Regions from separate parts of the Pseudenhygromyxa sp. WMMC2535 genome, predicted to be linked through region 3. Evidence: riboswitches for the same ligand, from Rfam matches in the RefSeq annotation. Region 3 holds a riboswitch; each other region holds the start of a gene.
The links. Region 3 has a riboswitch for cobalamin ahead of G6O69_RS34920 (hypothetical protein). Riboswitches for the same ligand answer to the same signal wherever they lie in the genome.

Region 1 (7,342 bases), 7.2 Mb from region 3:
CGAACATCAGCTCGAAGCCGGCGCCGCCGAGCCAGGCGATCAGCCGGTGGCCGATCAGAAAGACGCTGATCAGCACGGGCAGGGCGAGGGCTCGCGGGTCGCCGAGGTGGCGGGACAAGACCCCGCGCAGGCTGAGCACGGTGGTGATCATGAGCGCGGCCTGGGCCCCGGAGACCGCGGCCCAGCTCGCGGCCGTGTAGCTGACGACGTCGGCGGATTCGAGCCCCAGCCAGACCGCGGGGAAGGACCAAAACAGCGGGGTGAGCACGCGCAGGGGCAGGCCCGGGCGACCTTCGAAGAGCCCGGGTTGAGCCGAGGCGAGGGCGTCTTCGATGTGCTGGAGCAGCGGCTCGAGGGACGGCCAGCGCTCGATGGGGAGCTTGGACAGGCCGCGGAGGATCGCCTGGTGCAGCGCCGTGGGGACGCGCTCGGGCTTGGGGATGTGCGCCGGCTCGCCCTCGAGCACGGCCTGCATCAGCGCGGGCATGGTCGCGCCGGAGAAGGGCGCCCGGGCATAGAGGGCGGAGAAGAGCGCGACGCAAAAGGCGAACTGATCGCTGCGCGCGTCCGCGGGGATGCCGGACCACTGCTCCGGGGCCATATAGGCCGGGGTCCCAATGAGCGCGCCGGTGCGGGTGAGCGAGGTGTCCGACGCGCGCAGCGATCTCGTTGGGCCGCCCGGATCCGTCATGTGGTCCGTCATGTGGTCCGTCAGGTCTGGGCTCGCGGCGCTGACCGAGGGGCGGCTGGGGGGGTCGTGTGGGCCGGGACCGTGGGGTTCGTCGGGCTGCGTGGCGACCCGGGCCAGGCCAAAGTCGACGACCCGCGGGCGGCCGTGGACGTCGACCAGCACGTTGTCGGGCTTGAAGTCGCGGTGGACCACGCCGAGCTCGTGGGCCGCCGCCAGACCGCGGCCGGCGGCCAGGAACATGCGCAGGATCTCGAGGCGAGTGGGTGCCGGCTCGTCCTCGCCGCGCTCGAGCCAGGCCCGCAAGGTCCGGCCGGAGATCAGCTCCATGGCGAGGTAGGGGACGCCGCGGGCCTCGCCGACCTCGTAGACCGAGACGATGTTGGGGTGGGTGAGGCGAGCGAGGGAGCGGGCCTCTCGGACGAGGCGCTCCCGGGCGACGCCGTCGTGGCTCGCCCGGGTCAGGAACTTGAGCGCGACCTTGCGATCGAGCTGCTCGTCGAGGGCCGCGACCACGACGCCCATGCCTCCCTCGCCGATGTGCTCGAGCACGCAAAAGCGGCCGAGGTGTTCGCCCGGCTCGAGGCGCAGGCGCGGGGTCTCGGGGGCCGCGTCGCCCTCGAGCGCCTCGACCTCCTCGCTGCCCTCGGCGATGGTGTCCTGTGCCAGCCCTTCGTCGAGGGTCTCGTCTTGCTGGCGGTCTGCGGAGAACACCATTTCGAGGTCATCGTAGTGACCCAGGTCCAGGTCAGGAAGGGGCGCGTGATGCCATTGAGCGCGCAATCACAGCAGCGCCATGCTCATGGGCGGCAAGCCCACGGGCAGCGGGGACTCGGGGAGCTCGGTGACCGAGTCCTCATTCAGGTCGAATACCCGTACACCGGAGTGGCCGATCGTGGTGTCTGCAAAAAAGGCTCGGGGGCCAGTGACCTCTAGTGCGCCAGTGACACTATGCAGATCTTCGAATGTGGGGATCAGCGCGTGGTCGTCGAGGGATACTCGCCATAGTGTGAATGACGCGAAGTCCTCGCTGGCTGCGCTGATCCACGGCCGTCCGAGGGCGTCCACGCCGAGATCCGCGAGCTGGAGCCGACCCAGATCATAGGCGGCGAAGGCGGCCGGGTCCATGAGCCATTCGCTCGTTCCTTGCCGTAGGTCAATTCGTTCGAGCCCGGATCCGAGCATGAGAATGACCCCCGGCCCACCCAATTCTGGGGGGGCTGGCACCCAAGGACCGATGCCCGCATTGAGCAAGGTGATCTCGTCGCCGCCCGGGTGGTCGGGGTCGAAGTCGAAGAGTGTGGGGATCTCGCCGTCCACCTTCAGAGGGATCAGCGCGGCGTCGCCGGTCGGCGCCCAGGTGCTGCGGTCGATGCGGTTGGCGCCCACGAACACGAGCGCGCCACAGGCGACGATCTCACCGAGCTCGGGGATCTCGTCGGCGTCGGCGAAGGCGCGAAGATCGACGGCGAGGTCGAAGCGCGCCCGCGCGGCGTCGAGGGTGGGGAAGCGCAGGCGCTGGAGCTCGCCGGCGCCGAACAGGCTGACCCAGGCGCTCGCGCCGTCGGGGCTCAGGGCGAGGTCGTAGGCGTTGGCGCTGGCCGAGGTCGCGCTCGCCGGGGTGATCGCAACTTGCTCGAGGAGCGCGAGCGCGTCGCTCGAGTCGAGCTCGTCGAGCCAGTCGAAGCCGTAGCGGTTGATGACGAACACGCGGCCGCGCTCGACCACGGGCACGGCGTCGGAGGAGGCCATGGCCAGGTCGGCGCGGACCTCGAGGCTGTCGAGGTCGATCAGCCCGACGGCGCCGGTGTTGAAGTCGGTGCTCGTGACCACGAGCTGCGTGGGCGCGGGGGCGGGGCTCGGGCAGTCGTCGACCTCGGGGTAGCCGGCGGTGAGCTCGGCCTGGATCAGCGTCGGCGGCTCGGCGGCGCTCGGGGCCTCGTCGCTGGTGCAGGCCGGGCTCGCGCAGGCGAGGGCGCAGGCCAAGGTGGTCGGGCGGCGAAGGGAGGGGAGAGGCGGATCGGCGCGCATCGTGATCATTGCTTTCGGGGGAGGTCGAGGTCGACGCGCAGCGAGCCCCACACGCTGCGGCCCGGAAGGGGGAAGCCGATGAAGTCGCTGATCCCCGCGGGGTAGGACTGCGTCGGCCCGAGCGCAGGGGTGATGGTGGTCTGGCGCAGGTTGCCGAGGTTGCGGACCTGGACGCCCAGCTCGACGCGGTCGGCCACGCGCAGGCTCAGGCCCGCGCCATGGAGCAGGCGCGGGGGCAGCTCCACGCGCCCCGAGAGGTCCAAGGTGTTGCCGGCGATCCACTCGAGCTCCCAAAACACCCGCGGCTCGAAGCCGACGCCGGCGCGGCCGAGGCGAAAGCGGTGGCCGCCGGCCGGGCGGGCGAGCAGGCTGTGGCGCGGGCGCCCGGGCAGGGGCTGGCCGTACTGCTCGGCCTCGGGGCTCTCGTTGCGGCTGTCGAGCAAGGTGTAGGCGAGGTCGAGGCTCAGGTCGCGGTCCCAGGCGCGCAGGCTCAGGCCAGCCTCGAGGCCGCGGACCCGCGCGCCGGCGACGTTTGTCGGGCGGATCACCGGGCCGCTGCGCACCCACTGGATCAGGTCCTCGCTCCAGGTCGCGAAGCCGACGACCTGGGCGAAGAGATCCACGGCCCCGCCGAGATCCTCGAGGTCGAGGATCAGCCCGCCGTCGACCTTGGTGCCCTGCTCCGGGCGCAGGCCCTCGTTGCCGACGAGGTAGCCGCGGTCGCCGAAGAGCTCGAAGAGCGTCGCAAAGCGCAGGTATCGGCCGACGCTGGCCCGGGCCTCGAGGCCCTCGACGAGCTTCAGCTTGCTGGCCAGGCGCGGCGACCAGCCGAGGACCACGCTGTCGCGGCCGGCGTCGTCGACCTCGCCCTGGCCCTCGGGCACGGCGAAGTTGCTGGCGGCCAGGTCCACGCGCAGCGCCGGGGAGATGGCCCAGCGCCGCGAGAACAGCCACTGCTCGAGCTCGACGCCCAGGCCCAGGCTGGTCCGCCCGCGGGTGGCGTCGCCGGAGGCGAGGACCTGAGCGTCCCCGCTCCCGTCTCCGCTCCCGCTCCCGCTCCCGCTCCCGCTCTCATCGCCGTAGCGCTCGTCGATGGTCACGCGCTCGCCCCGGGCCTCGGCGCTGAGCTCGAGCCACGCGCCGCGCCACAAAGGGGCGCGCAGTCGCGGGGAGATCCAGCCCTCGAAGCTCAGCGCGCGCTGGTCGTTGGCGGCCAGGCCGACCTCGCCGCCGAGGTCGCGAAACAGCCGGTCTTCCACGGCCAAGCTGGCGATCCACTCGACGTAGCCCCCGGGCCCGAGGCCGTCTCGGCGCACGCGGGTGACGTTGCGCAGCGAGGCCGTGCGCCCGCGGGCGTCGGCGGCCGGGGCCGCGGCGGTGCCCGGGATGCCCTGGGTCTTCCACCACCCGAGCAGCTGCGAGGACACGCGCAGGTGATCACGGCGATGATCCACGCGCAGCTGGGCGAAGAGCCGGTCGTAGTCGTTGTTGAGGCGCCGCGAGTAGCCGTCGTCCTCGGGGATCAGCGGGGTGTTGGCGTCGTCGTAGTAGGAGAAGTCGCCGCGCGCGCCCGCGTAGCCGATGCGCGCGGCGATCGACAGGTCGGGGCGCAGGGCGTGGGCGTAGCCGGCCCGGGCCTCGCGGGCCAAAAACGAGCCGAAGCCGCCGGCGAGCCACAGACGATCGTCGCCGCGGTGGACCTCGCCGACGAGATCCATGACGCCGCCGATCGCCGCCGCGCCGTAGCGGGCCGGCGCGTGGCCGCGGTGGAGCTCGATCCGGGCGAGGGCGTCGAGGGGGACCGCGCCGAGATCCACGACCCCCGAGAGGCTCCCGCTCAAGGGCGCGCCGTCGAGGAAGATCGGGACCTGCAAGCTCGTGCTGCCGCGCAGCGAGACCGCGCTGAACTGACCCAGGCCGCCGATCGAGCGCACCGTGACCCCCGGCGCGCGGCTGACCACGCTGGCGAGGTCGTCGGCCGCGGGTCGCCCGGGCTCGCTGGCGAGGTCGATGGCCGTGACGAAGCCGAAGCTGCGCCGGCTGAGGTTGCGCTGGGCGGCGAGGCCGTCGCCGCGCTCTCGACCGACGACGACCTCGGTGCGATAGGGCGAGGCGCTCGGGCGACTCGCGGAGCCGGCGTCGCTGCGTGTGTCCGGAGAGCTGGGCGGGCTCGAAGAGCCGGGCGGGCTCGGAGTCTCCAGCGCGCCTGGAGCGTCTGGAGCGCTCCCGGGCGAGATCTCCGGGGCGCCCTCGCTGGCAGCGTCGCTGCCTGGCGCGTCTTCGGCGGCGGCGGGCGAGGCGGACGCCGCGAGCAGCCCCATGCACGGCTCGGCCGCAGCGGAGGCGGTGGCCGAAGAGGATGGTGCGAGCGCGAGCGCGCACGCGATACGCATGAGGACCAAGGCGAGGGGCTCCCGTCTCACCGATGAATGGGGCGCGGGAGGCAGGTCTCCTGGCTCGCGGGTCGTTCGTCTTCGGCGCCTTCCCAGGTCTCCCCAGTGGCTCGGATGCCTCGACGTCGCCGCTCACAGTGGCGGGAGCCGCCCCGGATTCTCACCGGGTTCCCTCTTCGCCGCTCGCGCGGCACCGCCCGCGCTCGGGCGTCTGACGGCTTTGTTTCGCACAAAAGCCCCTTTCGCGTCCAGCGCCCCGTGAAGATCCCCGTCTTCGTCGCCGGCCCGCGCTCTCGCCACACCCGGGGCCTTCGGCGTATATCCCAGGACCCGACATGCGCACGCCCTTTTTCGCTCTGACCCTCGCCCTGTCGGCCACCGCGCTGACCGCCTGCCACCCCAAGACCGACGCATCACCCGTGAACGACCCAGGCACCAAGACCCAGACCGAGGGCGAAGACAACCCGCTCCTCGTCGCCAGCAGCTTGCAGTACGAGGCGCCCGCCTACGACGCCATCGAGTTCGCCGACTTCCGCCCGGCCTTCGAGCGCGGCATGGAGGCACACAGCGCCGAGATCGCGGCGATCACCAGCAACGAGGAGCCGCCCAGCTTCGAGAACACCGTGGTCGCCATGGAGCGCGCCGGGGCGATCCTCAACCGCACCGCCGACGTGTTCTTCAGCCTCACGGGCACGGTCTCCAACGATGAGATCCGCGCGCTCGAGGCCGAGATGGCCCCGCTGCTCTCGGCCCACGGCGACTCGATCGTCCTCGACCCCGCGCTCTTCGCCCGGGTCGAGGCGGTCTACGAGGGCCGCGACTCGCTCCAGGGCGAGGACCTGCGCCTGGTCGAGAAGGTCTACGAGGACTTCGTGCGCGCCGGCGCCAAGCTCGACGAGGCCGCCAAGGCCGAGATCCGCGAGATCAACGCCGAGCTGTCCAAGCTGACCACGCAGTTCTCCCAAAACCTGCTCGCCGCCGGGAAGGCGGGGGCGGTGGTCGTCGAGGACAAAGCTCGGCTCGCGGGCCTGAGCGAGAACGACATCGCCGCCCTGGCCGCCGCGGGCGAGGCCGCCGGGATGCCCGGCAAGTACGTGATCAACCTGCTCAACACCACGCAGCAGCCGGTGCTCGCCAGCCTCGAGGACCGCGCGCTGCGTCAGCAGATCTTCGAGGCCTCGGCCGAGCGCGCCGCGCAAAACGGCCCGGTGCTCCTGCAGATCGTCGAGCTGCGCGCGCGCAAGGCCGCGCTGCTCGGTGAGCCGACCTGGGCCAACTACGTGCTCGGCGAGCAGATGGCCAAGACCCCCGAGGCCGTGCTGAAGATGCTCGACGACCTCGCCCCGCGGGTCGTCGACAAGGCCAAGGCCGAGGCCGAGGCGATCGAGAAGGCGATCGCCGCCGACGAGCAGCGCTTCGAGCTCGAGCCCTGGGACTGGGCCTACTACGCCGAGAAGGTCCGGGCCAAGCAGTTCGACCTCGACGAGAACGAGGTCCGCGCCTACTTCGAGCTCGAGCGCGTGATGAAGGACGGGCTGTTCTTCGCGATGGGCGAGCTGTTCGGGATCCGCTTCGAGGAGCGCACCGACCTGCCCACCTACCACCCGGACGTGCGCACCTTCGAGGTCTTCGACGCCGACGGGACCAGCGTCGGGCTGTTCTACGCCGACTACTTCGCCCGCGAGGGCAAGCGCGGCGGGGCGTGGATGAACGCGATCGTCGGCCAGAGCGAGCTGCTCGGCCGCAAGCCGGTGATCGTCAACGTGCTCAACGTGCCCAAGCCGCCCGCCGGCCAGCCCACGCTGCTGACCTTCGACGAGGTCGGGACGATGTTCCACGAGATGGGCCACGCGGTCCACGGGCTGTTCTCGGAGGCCACCTACCCGAGCCTCGCGGGCACGGCGGTGCCCCGCGACTACGTCGAGTTCCCCTCGCAGTTCGAGGAGGACTGGGCCATCGACACCAAGGTCCTGGCCAACTTCGCCAAGCACTATCAGACCGGCGAGGCGATCCCCCCCGAGCTGCTCGACAAGCTGCTCGCCTCGCGCGAGTTCAACCAGGGCTTCGCCAGCCTCGAGTACATCGCCGCGGCCTTGCTCGACATGGAGTGGCACATGATCCCCGCCGACGCGAAGATCAGCGACGTCGACGCCTTCGAGCACCAGGCCCTGGCCAAGCACGGGGTGGACTTCGCCCCGGTGCCCCCGCGCTACCGCTCGAACTACTTCGC
Region 2 (7,342 bases), 6.0 Mb from region 3:
CCAGGTGGCGGTTGATCTGCACGAACTCCCCCGACAGGGTCTCGCGCTTGATGATGTTGCTGATGATCGGCTCGATGCACTCGTAGCACCCGGCGATCGAGGCGATCGTCGCCGTCGGGGCGATCGCCACGAGCAGCGAGTTGCGCAGGCCGTGGGCGGCGATCTCGGTCCGCAGCCCGGACCAGTCGAGCTCCCTGGACAGGCTCACCTCCCAAAGGTCCGGGTGCAGGGCGCCGTCGGCCACCCGCGTCTCGGGGTAGGCGGGGTGCGGGCCGTGGTCCCGGGCGAGCTCGCAGGAGGTCCGCAGGGCGTGAAAGTAGATGTGCTCGGCCACGCGCCGCGCGACGTCCTGGGCGGCCCTGGAGTCGAAGTCGAGGCCGAGCATCAAGAGCATGTCGGCGAAGCCCATCACCCCGAGGCCGATCGGTCGCCAGCGCTGGTTGGCGGTCTCGGCCGAGGCGATCGGGTAGTAGTTGATGTCGATCACCCGGTTCAGCGCCCGGGTCGCGGCCTCGACGGTCTGGCGCAGCTTGTCCCAGTCGACCTCGAGCCCGCCCTCGCCCTCGCCCTCGCCCTCGCCCTCGCCAGTGGTCAGGTGGTGGGCGAGGTTGACCGAGGCCAGGTTGCAGACCGCGGTCTCGTCGTCGTTGGTGACCTCGAGGATCTCGGTGCACAGGTTCGACAGGTGCACCGTCCGCCCGGGCCGCGCGGTCTGGTTGCAGGTCGCGTTGGACCGGTCCTTGAAGCACATCCAGCCGTTGCCGGTCTGGGCCAAGGTCCGCATCATCCGCCCGTAGAGCGCCCGCGCGGGCAGCTGCTTGGTCGCCAGGCCGGCGCGCTCGGCCGCCTCGTAGGCGCGCTCGAATTTCTCGCCGTAGAGATCCACGAGGTGGCGCACGGCCTTGGGATCGAAGAGGCTCCACATCGCGTCGGCCTCGACCCGGCGCATGAAGAGGTCCGGGATCCAGTTGGCGATGTTGAGGTTGTGGGTGCGCGCGTACTCGTTGCCGGTGTTGTCGCGCAGCTCGAGGAACTCCTCGATGTCGGCGTGCCAGGTCTCGAGGTACACGCAGCACGCCCCCTTGCGCCGCCCGCCTTGGTTGACCGCCGCGACCGAGGCGTCGAGGGTCTTGAGCCAGGGCACGATCCCGTTGGAGTGGCCGTTGGTGTCGCCGATCAGCGAGCCGCGGCTGCGGATCCGCGAGTAGGAAAGGCCCACGCCGCCGGCGAATTTCGAGAGCTGGGCGACGTCGGTGTAGCGCGCGTAGATGTCGAGCAGGTGGTCGCGGGGCGAGTCGAGCAGGTAGCAGCTCGACAGCTGCTCGCGGCGGGTGCCGGCGTTGAAGAGCGTGGGTGAGCTCGGCAGCAGGTCGAGGCGGCTGTAGCGAGTGTAGAGCTCGAGCGCGTCCTCGACCTGCTCGGACAGGGCCGCGGCCACGCGCATGAAGAAGTGCTGGGGGGTCTCGAGCACCGCGCGGGTCCGCGGGTGGCGGAGCAGGTAGCGGTCGTAGACGGTGCGCAGGCCGAAGTAGTCGAAGCCCGCGTCGCGCCCGGGGTCGATCGCGGCCTGGAGCGCGGCGCCGTGGTGGCGGGCGTACTCGAGCAGGCGCTCGTTGATCAGCCCGACGCGGTGCATGGCCTCGATCCCGTTGACGAAGCCGGTGATCCCCGCCCCGCCGACCTCGAGCTCGATCACCCGCGCCAGGCAGCGCGCGGCCAAGCTGGCGTACTCGGGCGCCTGATCCACCCGCGCGATCGCGGTGTGGGCGAGCAGGTCGTAGTGCGCGCGGGCGTCGGCCCCGGGCGGGAGCCGGCGCGCGGCCGTGTCGATCGTCCACTCGAGGTCGACGTGGTCCAGGCCAGCCGCGAGGCGGCGAAGCTCGGCATCTGCGACCGGCGGCGCAGCCGGCGAGAGGGAGTCCGAGGCGGCGGTGAGCGCGGGGTCGGGCTGAGTCGGGGAGGGCGTGCTTGCTGTCGGCATGTGCGGCGTCGTGGTCGCGAAGACGGCAAGCAGGCAGAGTCCACCGCGAGATGCTTCGGGTGCCTGTCGAACCTGCGCCCCCGCGGGCTGTGAAGCAAAGGGGGTCGAGGGACGGGCACACCAGAGGTGAACACCGGCACCGTGGGCCTCCCCCGAGGCTTCAGGTCGAGCCGACCCTGGTTGTCTCCCAGGATCGAGCGAAGGCAGGTCTTCGGACTCACGAGCGCGACTTGGCGTCACCTACACCCCTGGCTTCCCGGCCGTCGCCAGTGCCTGTCTCGGGGCTTCGTTCTCGTTCACCGCTGCGGGGCAGCTCCGGATTCGCACCGGATTCCCTCTTGATTCACGGCCAGGCCGTGAACCTTCGCGGGCACAACATATGGGGGGTGCCCAGCCCTTGTCAACAACATGTTGTGGTCCGAAGCGGGCGGCACGCAGTGACGGAACGAGGCTGAACACCGCGGCAGCGTCTCTCGAAAGCTCCCGCCAAACCATCCAGGAGCCCGGCCAGCAACCCGGCCAGCAGCCCGGCGGAGCCAGCGCCAATCTCCATGTTTCCAGAGCGCACCGATGCCATGTTTTCATATTGATATTTCGAGCTCATCGAATCGACTAACCACATATCGACCGAGTTCGGATATCGTGCCCGAGATAGACACGACTGGATAGACAAATGGCGAACCCCACCTTGCCCCAATATGCCAACGCCACTCAAGCCGCCGAGCGTCAGCGCGCGCTCGCCTGGGCCAGGACGCAGTACACCTGGTCGCACTCGCACAGCTACGAGTACGACGGCCAGACCCTGGTCTTTCAGCCCATCGCCGTGCTCGAGGTCGACGATCAGCACCCCTTGCCGCCCAGCCAGCAGCTCAACGCGGTCCAGATCCTCGACATCCTCGACACCGGCCTCGACCTGCTCAGCAACATGGTCGTCAACGTCACCAACCTGTTTGGCGTGGGCGCCGTCGCCCTCGATCCGCCGCCGCCGGCCGACTTTCAGATCGGCGACGCGAGCTGGCGCGACGCGACCTTGAAGAAGATCCGCGGGCGGATCGAGCACGCCCTCGACGAGGTCGTGGAGATCATCGACGACGTCCGCGCCCTCCGCGAGGCCCCCGACGAGGTCAAGACCTTCGTCGACACCCTCGAGGAGCAGCGCGAGGCCCTCGAGGAGCTGACCAAGGACGTCCACGACGACGTCACCAAGGGGGGCAAGCGCGGCGCACAAAGGGAGCACCTCGATCGCCTCGGCTCGATCTTCGAGGACATCATCGAGGCGCTGATCCACTCGGGCCTCGAGCAGGCCGGGCTCTATGGTCCAGCGACGGCGCTGCGCGATTACGCCGATCAATTCCAGACCGTCGTGGTCCCGGACGTGGTCTCCCAGACCATGTCCGACGCCCTGTTCGCGCGCATGCGCGTGGCCGGGCCCAACCCCCTGCTGATCCGCAAGATCGACGCGCTGCCCAGCAATTTCCCCGTCGACCCCGCGCGCTTCGAGGCGCGCGTCGGCCTGAGCCCGGACGACGCGCTGGCCGATGACCGCGTCTATCTCGTCGACTACCGCGCGCTCGAGACCCTCGAGCCCGGCGACTTCCCGGCCGGGCAAAAGTACATCACCCCGGGCCTCGCGCTCTTCGCCCTGGTCGGCGAGCACCGGCTGCTCGAGCCGGTGGCGATCCAGTGCGGTCAGACCCCGGGCAACTCCACGCCGATCTTCTACCCCGACGACGGCGAGGGCTGGGAGCTGGCCAAGCTGCACATCCAGACGGCCGACGGCAACTACCACGAGCTGATCAGCCACCTCGGGCTGACGCACTTCCTGGTCGAGCCGTTCGCGGTCGCCACCCACCGCAACCTGGCCCAAAACCACCCGGTCTACCTGCTGCTCCTGCCCCACTTTCAGGGCACCTTGTTCATCAACAATGCGGCCGTCACCTCCTTGGTCGCGCCCGGCGGGACCGTGGACAAGCTGCTCGCGGGGACCATCGAGTCGGACTGGGCGCTGACCTCTCAGGCCCTGGGCGCCCTCGACTTCAACGCCCACATGCTGCCCGAGGAGCTCGCGCGCCGCGGGGTCATGGACTCCGAGAGCTTCCCTGGCTACCCCTACCGAGACGACGCGCTGCTCTCGTGGTCGGCCATCGAGTCGTGGGTGCGGGACTATCTGGCGATCTACTACAACGACGACGCGGCGGTGACCGAGGACAGCGAGCTCCAGGCCTGGTACCGCGACCTCGTCTCCCCCGAGGGCGGCTGCGTCGGCGGCCTGGGCGAGCTCGGGCCCGACGACACGCTCGGGCTGTTCACCTTCGACTACCTGGCGCGCGTGCTGACCATGGTGATCTTCACGGGCAGCGTTCAGCACGCCTCGGTCAACTTCCCGCAAAAGCAGATCATGAGCTACACGCCGGCGATGCCGCTGGCGGCCTACGCCCCCGCGCCCACCCAGACCAGCGGCCCGGCCTCGGATCAGACCACGCTCGCGGAGCTGCCCCCGCTGCAGATGGGCATGCTTCAGGTGCTCATCGGCCAGCTCCTCGGCGGCGTCTACTTCACGCGCCTTGGCGACTACGACCGCCACCAGTCCGGCCAGTGGTTCACCGACGCCCGCGTCGGGCCGCTGCTCGAGGACTTCCAGGCCGAGCTCGTCGCGGTCGAGCGGGAGATCGGGCGCCGCAACCTCTCGCGGCCTTGCTACGAGTTCCTGCTGCCCTCGAGGATCCCCCAGAGCATCAACATCTGAGCCGCGGCTCAGGGCTTGCTCGGGTCGAAGTGACGCTCGGCCCGGCTGGCGAACTGGCGAAAGCCCGGGTCGCGGTGTCCGCTCTGCGCGGCCCAGGGCGACAGCCGCAGCGGCAGCGTGGTCTCGAACTGAATCCAGCGCGAGGCCCCGCCGAGCCAGCGCGGCGCGTCGGCGACGGCGTCGTCGAGGGCCACCGCGCGCTCGTAGGACTCGGTCTTGACCCCGTGGGCGGTGAAGGGCGGGGTCATGAAGTGGCCGCCGCGCGTGAACACCTGCTCGGCGTTGCTCGGGCCGGTGACGATCGCGTTGAACTCCGTGGCCGCGTTGCGGTGGTAGTAGGGCGGGCGGAAGCTGTGCTTGGCCACGTCCCAGCGGTCCGGGAAGATCACCAGGTCCGCGGCGTTCTCCCCGGCCTCGTCGAGCTTGGCGGAGAGCACCGTGAAGATCGAGGGGTCCGGGTGGTCGAAGCTCACGCTGCCGATCGCGTTGAAGTGGTCGAAGCTCCACTTGTAGGGCGCGTAGTTGCCGTGCCAGGCGACCACGTCGAAGCAGGAGTGGCCCTGCTCGGCCCGCCACAGCTCGCCGCCGTGCTTGGCGACGATCTCGAAGCCCTCGACCTCGCGGTCTTCGTAGGCGGCCACCGGCGTGAAGAAGTGGCGGGCGTCGGCGAGGCCGTTGGCGCCGATCGGGCCGCGATCCGGGAGCTCGAAGTGGCGCGCGTAGACCTCGAGCACGAGGCCGCGCAGGCGGGCGCCCTCTCCCTGCGACGAGCCCTCGCCCTGATCTTCGAGGGCCTCGACGGCGAACTTGATGCCCCGGGGGACCACGGCGATCTCGCCGGGCTGGACGTGGAGCACGCCGAACTCCGTGCGCAGGCGGATCCCCCCCGTGTCGGGGATCAGCATCATGTCGCCGTCGCCGCTGTAGAGCGCCCGGTCGCGCATGGAGGCGTTGGCGGCGTAGAGGTGGATCGCCAGGCCGCGCTCTTCGCTGGGGTCGCCCGCGCCGGCGACGGTGTGCAGGCCGTCGATGAAGTCGACGTGGCCGGCCATGGCCGGGGGGATCTCGACGGGGCGCCAGCCCACGAGGTCCGGGGTCGGCCGCTCGCTCAGGTAGGCGAGGTCGACCCCGCGATGGCCCAGGGGGGTGAAGGCGCCGTGGGCCACCGAGGGCATGATCCGGTAGAGCCAGGCGCGCTGGTTGTGGGCCCGGGGCACGGTGAAGGAGGTGCCGTTGATCTGCTCGGCGTAGAGGCCATAGGGGACCTCGCGCGGGCCGTTTTGTCCGCGCGGCAGGGCCCCGGGGAGCGCCTCGGACTCGCCGGTGTTGCCAAAGCCCACGCTGTAGGCCGGCTCGGCCACGCCAGGCTTCTCCCTGGGCTCGGTGGGCTCGGTGGAGGTGGCGGACAGCTCGCGGACGGGATCGACGTGCATCATGATGACTGGCTCGATGAGGTGGGGTTGGTGGTGGGGGAAGTGGTGGAGAGCAGGGCCGCGATCCGCTCGCGCAGGGCCTCGCCTTGTTCGCCGGTGATCTCGTGCTCGCTGCCCGCGGCCCAGATCCGGCGCACGCTGGCGCCCTGGGCCTCGAGGTGGTCGGCGCTCGCGGCCACGCGCGCCCGCGGGACCCACTCGTCGGCGTCGGCGATGCCCACGATCACCGGCGCGCGCGGATCTCGAGCGGCGTCGTGCCAGGCGTCGACCGGGCGCTCGCCGATCAGCGCGCCAGCGAAGGCCGCCGCGCCGCCGTGGGCACCGCCTTCGCGGGCGAGGTGATCGAGGACCAGGCAGGCGCCCTGAGAGAAGCCGAAGAGCAGCACCTGGGCAGGCGACAGCTGCTCGCCGAGCTCGCGCCGCATCCGGGCCAGGCCCGCGAGGGCCGCGTCGAGCTCGGGCTGGTTGTCGGCCACCGGCCGCGTGAAGCTGCGGGGATACCAGCGCCGGCCCCAGGCCTGGAGCGCGACCGCGGCGAGTCCCGGAGGCAGCGCGCCGCCGAGCAGCTCCTCGAGCTTGGCGAGCATGGCCTCGGCCGTGCTCCCTCGCCCATGGACGCAGAGCACGAGGGCGCGGGCCTGGTCGAGGGGGGTGCCGGCCACGGCCGGGCGCAGGCCCGCGTGGCCGAGCGCGCCGGGCTCGGCCGCCGGCAGCAGGCGACGGCGCCCGGGGACGCCCGGACGACGGCCGAGCCAGGCGTCGAGGACCAGCTCGCGCAGCGCCTCGCTCGCGCCGGCGAGCGCCCGCGGGCTGTCGATCTTCGCGCGGATGATCTCCTCGACGGCGGCGCCCACGAGATCGTTGTCGCTGTCGCTGTCGCTGTCGCTGTCGCTGTCGTTGTCGGTCGCGCGCTCGGGGTGAAAGCCGAGGCTCAGCAGCTCCCGAGGCGCGTCGACCTGGACCTGGAGATCGAAGAGCGCCGCCGCCGGGTCGCCGCCCGCGGCCATCACGCCAGCGGCGATCAGCCCCGCGCTCAGGGTCTGCGTGGCCCGGGGCGCGTCGGCGGCCATGAAGGCGACCACGTGGGGCAGCAAGGTGGCGTGGGTGCCGGCGTGATCCAGGCCGTAGCCGCCGCCGAGGACGTGGGCGAGCTTGTGGTGCAGCGACATGCCGGCGCGGTCG
Region 3 (7,342 bases):
GTGCCCCCCTCCTCACCGACCTCGTCGGCACCTGGCATCGAGGGATCGAGCTCGTCATCCACGCAACCGGACCCGAACATGAAGATGCAAGACAGCCCAAAGGCGGGTCCAAGCCCGGGCTTTGCGGAAAATTGAAATGTCACGAAGGCCCCCCTCCTCACCGCCATGAATGAGTGGCGATGGTCGCTGCCAGTCTATGCAGATGGGACACTCACTTTGCAACAATTATATTTGTTTTTTATGAAATGTGTTTCTGAAGGCATATCAGCCTGCGTTATTTGTAGGTTTCAGACCTCTATTTAAACACCCTCACACCACATCTCATAGGCACACAAAACGTCGGTTGTTCTCGTCTCCCGGCGACATGAGCAATCGGCACGCCGTGCCCTTCATTGGTCCAAAAATGTGCACGCTTTGGCCACAGCCAGCGCAATCGCGTGCCGACCTTCGGCCTCGAAATCAGCATCAGCGTGGCGCATGCCCCAGGCCAAGCTCGCCAAACCATGCAGCGCCAGTGCGCAAGAGAATGCACCCTCGCTGATCTGCGCAATATTCTGCCTACCACACGACGACGCAAAATAGCCGCGGGAGAAGGCCTGGCCGAGCTCGGGCTTGCTCCGCCATGCGCCTGCCCAGAGCTTGGCGAAGTCGACGGCGGGCAGGTCGGCGCGGGCGTGCTCGAAGTCGATGACGGCGAGCTGCTCGCCGGTCCACAGCCAATTGTGCGGGCCAAAGTCGCGGTGGCAGGGCACCCGGGCCACGCCCTCGAGGTCGACGCGCGCGGGGGCGATGGCCTCGAGGCCCGCGCGCAGCTCTGAATCGAGGGCGTCGGCGCAGCCCGCCAACCATCCACGCCAGCGCCGCTCGAGCGCCTCGCTCAGCGGCATGGGATCGCGGTCCGGTATCGGCAGGCTGTGGAGCGCGGCGAGGAAGCGGCCCGCCGCCTCGTGGATCCCCGGCGCGCTCGGATCGGCGGCCTCGCCGACCAGCTGCTCGAGCAGCAGCGCGCGCGTGGCCACGTCGAAGGCGAGCAGTCGCGGCACCGGCCAACGCCCACCATCGGGCCCGGGTCCCTCGAACCATCGACTCAGCGCCTCGCGCTCTTGGGCGAAGCCCCGCGCGCCGAGGTGATGCTTGAGCACCGCCCCTTTACCCGCCGCCCCTTTACCCGACGCCCCCTCCCCTGCCACCCCCTCCCCTGCCACCCCCTCCCCCGCCACCGTCGAGACCAGCCAGACCCGCGTGTGCCCGCGGCCGTCGTCGCGGCGTCGCCAGCTGGCGACCGGGCCGAGCTGCTCGAGCACGAAGCGACGCAGCGCGAGGGGCGGCTCGTCGGCGTCCATCACGGATCATGCTACCGCGCTATGCTCCCGCCGTGACGCGCCCGCTGCGGCTGATGATCTACGACCGGACCTGCACCGGTGACCTCGTCCCCGGCCTGCGTCATCGATCCGGCGACGGCCTCGGGGGGCGGCTGGCCCGGCGCGTCGGCGAGCGATTCACCCGCGTCCCCGGCCCTGGCCTGAGCCACTCCTGGGCCGTCGGCGGCGCGCTCTACTCGAGCCTCGGCCGCCTCGACGACTGGCGCGGCTTCGACGACTGGGGGAGCGCCCTGCGCTGGCTGGCCGACTACCCCGATCCTCGGCCCATCGCCGAGGTCCAGTTTTGGGGCCACGGCAAGTGGGGCTGCGCGCGCGTCGACGCCGAGCGCCTCGACCTCGGCTCGCTTCGAGCACGGCACGCGCACCACGGACCGCTCGCGGCGATCCGCGATCGCATGGCGCCCAGCCAGAGCCAGTGGTGGTTTCGCACCTGCGAGACCTTTGGCGCCGCGCCAGGTCAGCGCTTCGCCCGCGAGTTCGTGGGCTTCATGGGCTGCCGCGCCGCCGGGCACACGTACATCATCGGTCCATGGCAAAGCGGGCTGCACACCCTCGCCCCCGGCGAGGCGCCGCGCTGGTCCGAAGATGAAGGCCTGGTCGAGGGCACGCCAGAGGAGCCTCGGCTCGCGCGCTGGTCCGCCCGCGGCGAGCCCAACACGGTCAGCTTCCTGACAGGCAAGATCCCCGCGGGCTTTTGATGCACGAGTGAGTCGCCTCCAGGGCCAGCGCTGGACAGCGCCAGACCCAGCCGCTACTCACGCCCAGCTTCCGGTTCGCCCCATGGGGCGTCGCAAGAGGGAACCCGGTGAGATTCCGGGGCTGCCCCCGCAGCGGTGAGCGGCGACGAAAACCGCACCAGGTACTGGCGCCCACAGGCGTTGGGAAGCCGCGGTGAGTAGGACGACCCGCAAGTCCGAAGACCTGCCGGACGCCGTCGACCCAATTCCGGGCGACGTCACCGTCACATCCTCGAGGGGAGGATCCCATGGTTCGCATGCATCAATTCACGCTTCGTCTCGCCGCTACTTCGCTCTTCGCCTTTGCTTCGCTCACCGCCTGCTCCGACGACGCCGCCGAAGGTGGCGACGAGCAAGGCACCGAAGAGACCGACGCGGGTACCGAGACCGACGCCGGCACCGAGACTGACTCCGACGTCGGCACCGAGACCGACGCCGGCACCGAGACCGACTCCGACGTCGGCACCGAGACCGACTCGGAGACCGACGCCGGCACCGAGACCGACACCGGCAACGCCGACGACCTGGAGATCATCGGCGAGTACATCGACGAGTGGGGCGACATGCACGTCATCACCGCCGAGCAGTGGGAGAACGCCGCCGGGACGTTCCTCATCGATCATTGGGACAACGAGGCGACCTACCTCGTCGCCCAAAACGACGCCCAAAACGAGTACTTCCCGGAGCTGTGGAGCCGCTTCGACTGGACCTGGGCCGACGACGCGCTCTACTACTGCCAGACCGTCTACGACGGCGCGACCATCGATGACGCCGTGGCCGGATCGGCCGACGCCGACGACCTCGCGGCGGGCTGCGCGGGGTTCTCCTGGACCTCGCTCGAGCAGCAATGACCCGAGCGACCGGGCGCGCCTGCTCGGCGCGCCCGGCTCGAACATCCTCAGCGCTTGGTCTTGGCCTTGGCCGCTTCGGCCTCGCGCTTGGCGACGTCCTCCACGCAGACCTGGGCCTCCGCGCGTAGCGGATCCTCTGGCGCGAGGGCCTTGCTCAGGCGCTGGCCAGTGTCGCAGTGCTGGCGCGCGGCCTCGAGCTCGCCGAGTGCGAGCTCGGCCGTGCCTAGCCTGATCAGCGTCCGGATCACGTCGCGGCTGTCCGCGCCCAGGGCCTGGGTCAGGGGCGTGAGCGCTTCGGTGTAGAGCGTCCGCGCGCCGCGATTTTGTTTCATCACCAGCAAGGTGTCGCCGAGCGCGAGCTTGACCCGCGCCGTCCGCCAGTCGCGGGCGCCGTAGAGCGAGTCGCAGATCTCCAGCAGGTCGAGGAAGGCGAAGTGCGCGTCGGCGGCCTGGCCGGCGCTCATCAGCACCTGCCCCGTCAGCTCGAGCACGGCCTGGGTCTCGGGGTGGTCCGCGCCCAAAGCCTCGGCGAAGGCGTCTCGGGCGTCGACGAGGAGGTCCTGGGCCGCGGAGAAGCGACCCGCGTCGAGCTGGACCTGGGCGAGCTGACGCTGGAGCACCGCGGTGTGCGGGCTGCTGGCGCCCGACAGGCGCGTCGCCACGGCGATGGCCTCGGCCAAGGTGGCGCGCGCCCCCCCGAGATCACCGGCCTCGCGCTGGGCCGCGGCGAGCGAGCGCGAGGCCGCGAGGATCGCCCAGGGATCACCGGCCTCGCGCGCCCGCGCGAGGGCCTCGCGGCGCGCGTCGATCCCCTGGTCCTCTCCCGCTCCGCTCGCCTCGCCTGCTCCGCTCGCCTCGCCTGCTCCGCGCAGCAGCGTCGCCTTCGCAGCCTCGAGGTCTGGGCTGCCCGCGTCCACCTCCGCCCTCTCGAGGCAGCCCGCGGGGTCTTCGAAGAGCCGGTCGACCTCGGGCCACAGCCCTGCGCCACGCTGCTCCGGCGCCTCGGTGATCAGCTCGGCGAGGGCGACGAGCGCCCAGACCTGGGCGTCCAGGCAGCGCTGCGCCTGCTCGGCGCGCTCGAGCTCCGCCTGGTCCTCGCCCGCGCAGGTCTGGCGATAGGCCGCCGACCACGACTCCTCGGCCGCGGCCACGCGCGCGTCGATCCTCGCCAGGGCCACGCCCGGCCACTCCCCGCGCAGCCCGGCGAGCGCGGCCGCCAGGGCGTCGCGGCGCGCCAGCGTCCACTCGCGCGACAGCAGCTGCGCGCCCTCGCAGGCGTCCTGCGTCGACGCAGGATCGGCGCCCGGCGCCCGGCTCTCCTGGGCGCGCTCGCAGCCCGCCACCGCGAGGCCGAGGGCGCAGGTGATCGAGAGCAGCGTGCTGCGTGCGCGGGAGACCTGGGGGGCTTCGAGGGCCGACATCCGCGCCGACAGTAGCAGCTACAGCAGCTACTGAAGCTTGGACGCGGCGAGATGAGCCGTGACCCGGTCCCGCACCACAGCGGGCGCAGTGGCCGCGACATCTATCCATACACCCCGAACCTCGCGGATGAACGCCTCGAGATCATCCATCACCCGTGAAGTATCGACTGGCGACAGCGACGCTACCGTCAAGAGTTCGTCCAAAGACACGTCGACCAGTTGCATCGGCCGCTCCATCGTGGGTGTGGGTGGCTCATACCAACGCAGCGCAGTGTGCGTGTGAATCGACGAGTACACGACCGTCGAGACGACATCGTACACCGGAGCGAGCCGCGGCCTCACGCCATCCGGGTAAAAGAGCGCCCAATTCTTGAGGTGCGCGTCGGCGTTTCCCGACAGCACCATGAACGCGAGGCGACGCATGTATTTCAAAAAGTCGTCCTCACCACACAGCGCATAGATGACGCTGCCCACGCTCCCGTAGTGGCTCCACCCGAGTTCGAAGTCCTCCCACGCGTACTTGTCCTCCGGCGGGAGGTGGGAGCAGGTTTCGAAAGTAGTTCGGCAGCGGCGAGCCGCGAAAGGTGCGCGGTGGATCGATCAGCTGGTCTTCGAACCATCGCCCGAGCACGGGACGCGAGGCGGACGCAGCGTAGGTGGCGTCAAACTCGAGGGCCGTCTGGCCGGAGGCAGCGTCCGGGCGAAGCTCTCCAACGACGACATTCCCCAGCAGCACGCGAGCGCTCATGCGCTGCGCCTCGCCAACATGGCGATCGATGGAGCGTCGTCACGCTCCAGCTCGACGTGCCGCGCGAAGAATGCCTCGACCGAGCGCCGGAGGGCTCGCTCCCGGCGGTCATAGAAGGCCTCGACATTTCCCTGGCGCAGCGCCTCGCGTGCTTTGGCGTCGATCCCATGAGAGACGAGCGCGGCCTCATCGGTGCACTCCAAGATGAGCGCCCTCGCGGTGGTACCAGGTGGGTGCAGCAGCTTGTTGACCATTCCACGGCCACGGTGCGCTCCGCTGGCCGAGTCACGCAGGATTGGCTGCACGCCATCACTCGAGCCGTTGCGAAACAGGTCGCCCGCGTCCAGCCGCTCCCCCGTCCGCAGACTACGCGGCCACTGGGCGATGAGCGCACAGACCATCGCCTTCCCGCGAGCGGTCGCCATGCCGGAAGCGCTCGTCTTGCTCCACTCGTCGTCGTCGAAGGACAGGCCCTCGGGTGAGCCCGTCCGCCGCAGCAGCGCCTGCACCGACTCCGCCTCGTCCGCCCTCACGTCGTCCACGTGCTGCTGCATCGAACCCGAGGCGCCTCCGAGGCGCTCCCCGAGCGAGCCACGCCACAGCCACCGACGCAGCAAGATCAAGCTCCGCTCACTGGGAGCCGGGTGAAGCGCGAAGAAGCGCGCCAGCACGACGATGGGCAGCTCGTACGGCCGAACCGCCACATGGGGGACGTGGGCGGTGCCACGCAAGAACGCCACGGTCGCACGCAGAGCCTTGGCGGTGCGGATGAGATCCGCTTCAGCGTCGACGACTTCGAGCTTCCTCGGATCGAGCTTGCCGACCTTGCCACCTCGAATCGCCTCGAAAGCCTTCAAAATCGTGAGGTGCGGGATCTCCCCAAACCCGAGCTCCGCGAGCTCTGCGTTGACGAGCGCGAGGCCCGTATTGCCCCCTCGAGATACCTGCGACCAGATCAGCGCGTTGAACACCTCATCACGGCGCATGGACTTGCCCGTCGAGTTGACCCGGTCGAACACATGCCTGAGCGCGTCGATCTCGGCGTGTTCGACGATGTAGAGGCCCAGCTTGTGCTCGCGAATGCGCTTGCCGAGCTCAAAGTAGCGGCGCTTGTCCTCGAGCGACATCCACGGCGGAACCCACGCCGACAACAGCGCCGCGTCGAGCACCAGATGGAGGGGTACCTGCGGCAGGCCCGTGCCCTCACGCTGCGGTGGGCGCCCCTCGATCTCGTCGGGTGTGAGCGGACGGCTGATGACCTCCTCGCGCTCGATGTCGAACACGAGCGCGACCTCGCCCAGCGCGGGCGCACGACCAAGCCCCTCCCAGAGCGTCGTCAGCCGCTGCTGTCCATCGATGACGAGGTATCGATCTCCACCTCCCGGCGGCCCGCTCACCGCTCCGCCCAGCGCTCGTCCCCCCTCCCTACTCGACGGGGCTACAGTGGACGGCGGGTTCTTCCAGAGGAGCAAGGTGCCGACCGGATAACCGCGGTAGATGCTGTCGAGCAAATCGCGACGATCCTTGGCCTCCCACCTGAAATCACGCTGGAAGATCGGCATTCGCGGACGACCCTCGGACGCGAGCTTGATGACATCCTCGACCGCCATCGCGGCGGCCTGTGCCGCGGTACCCATCCGAGGCGGCGACACCTTCCCGTCGGTCGTATCGGACCTCGTCATCCCTAGTGTGCGCGCCAGAGGACTTGAAGGGTCTCAGGCGCCGGACCGCCGGTCGCTGACGAGGCGCGAGGAGGGAGTTTGTCGGGCACAAATGACTGACGAGCAACGAAGTCAGCGGCCGGTGCTCCAGGCCTGGGGCCCTTCAAGTCCTCTGCCGCGCACACTAGGGCGCGGCCCGGGCCTCGTCCTTGCCCTCGCGCACGTTGTCGTAAAAGCGCGTGGTCGGGTAGGCGAAGTCGATGTCCGCGCGCTCGTGGAAGGCGTCGAGCACGTCCTCCCAGATCACCTCGGCCGTGCGCCGGCGCTCGAAGGGGTTGCACAGATAGCGCAGGGTCAGGCCCACGCCGGAGTCGAGGACCGAAGAATAGACCCGCGGCGCGACCCTGGTGTCGAAGACCAGATACTGCGAGGCGTGATCGCGGATCGCCGCCTGGGCCTGGTCGCTGTGCACGGTGCCCCGGCGCTCGGCGATCTCCACCATGATCGCCTTGGCCGAGCGCCAGTCGCTCTCGAAGGTCACG

Region 1: linked by a shared signal. The riboswitch ahead of G6O69_RS06995 (TonB-dependent receptor) and the one ahead of G6O69_RS34920 (hypothetical protein) in region 3 are both predicted to bind cobalamin.
Region 2: linked by a shared signal. The riboswitch ahead of G6O69_RS11865 (ribonucleoside-diphosphate reductase subunit alpha) and the one ahead of G6O69_RS34920 (hypothetical protein) in region 3 are both predicted to bind cobalamin.

What each region holds. Positions count from the first base shown of each region.
Region 1 is NZ_JABJWV010000001.1:1,861,062-1,868,403, reverse strand. It holds gene G6O69_RS07005 (serine/threonine-protein kinase) at 1-1,405, opposite strand, end outside; gene G6O69_RS07000 (hypothetical protein) at 1,472-2,719, opposite strand; gene G6O69_RS06995 (TonB-dependent receptor) at 2,725-5,112, opposite strand; cobalamin riboswitch at 5,144-5,325, opposite strand; gene G6O69_RS06990 (M3 family metallopeptidase) at 5,448-7,342, shown strand, end outside.
Region 2 is NZ_JABJWV010000001.1:3,082,730-3,090,071, reverse strand. It holds gene G6O69_RS11865 (ribonucleoside-diphosphate reductase subunit alpha) at 1-1,981, opposite strand, end outside; cobalamin riboswitch at 2,166-2,362, opposite strand; gene G6O69_RS11860 (lipoxygenase family protein) at 2,655-4,727, shown strand; gene G6O69_RS11855 (homogentisate 1,2-dioxygenase) at 4,736-6,163, opposite strand; gene G6O69_RS11850 (iron-containing alcohol dehydrogenase) at 6,160-7,342, opposite strand, start outside.
Region 3 is NZ_JABJWV010000001.1:9,065,017-9,072,358, forward strand. It holds gene G6O69_RS34905 (DUF1588 domain-containing protein) at 1-80, opposite strand, end outside; gene G6O69_RS34910 (aminoglycoside phosphotransferase family protein) at 390-1,343, opposite strand; gene G6O69_RS34915 (hypothetical protein) at 1,376-2,080, shown strand; cobalamin riboswitch at 2,135-2,326, shown strand; gene G6O69_RS34920 (hypothetical protein) at 2,377-2,970, shown strand; gene G6O69_RS34925 (tetratricopeptide repeat protein) at 3,018-4,391, opposite strand; gene G6O69_RS34930 (HipA domain-containing protein) at 4,419-4,988, opposite strand; gene G6O69_RS34935 (DUF262 domain-containing protein) at 5,136-6,749, opposite strand; gene G6O69_RS34940 (mechanosensitive ion channel family protein) at 6,985-7,342, opposite strand, start outside.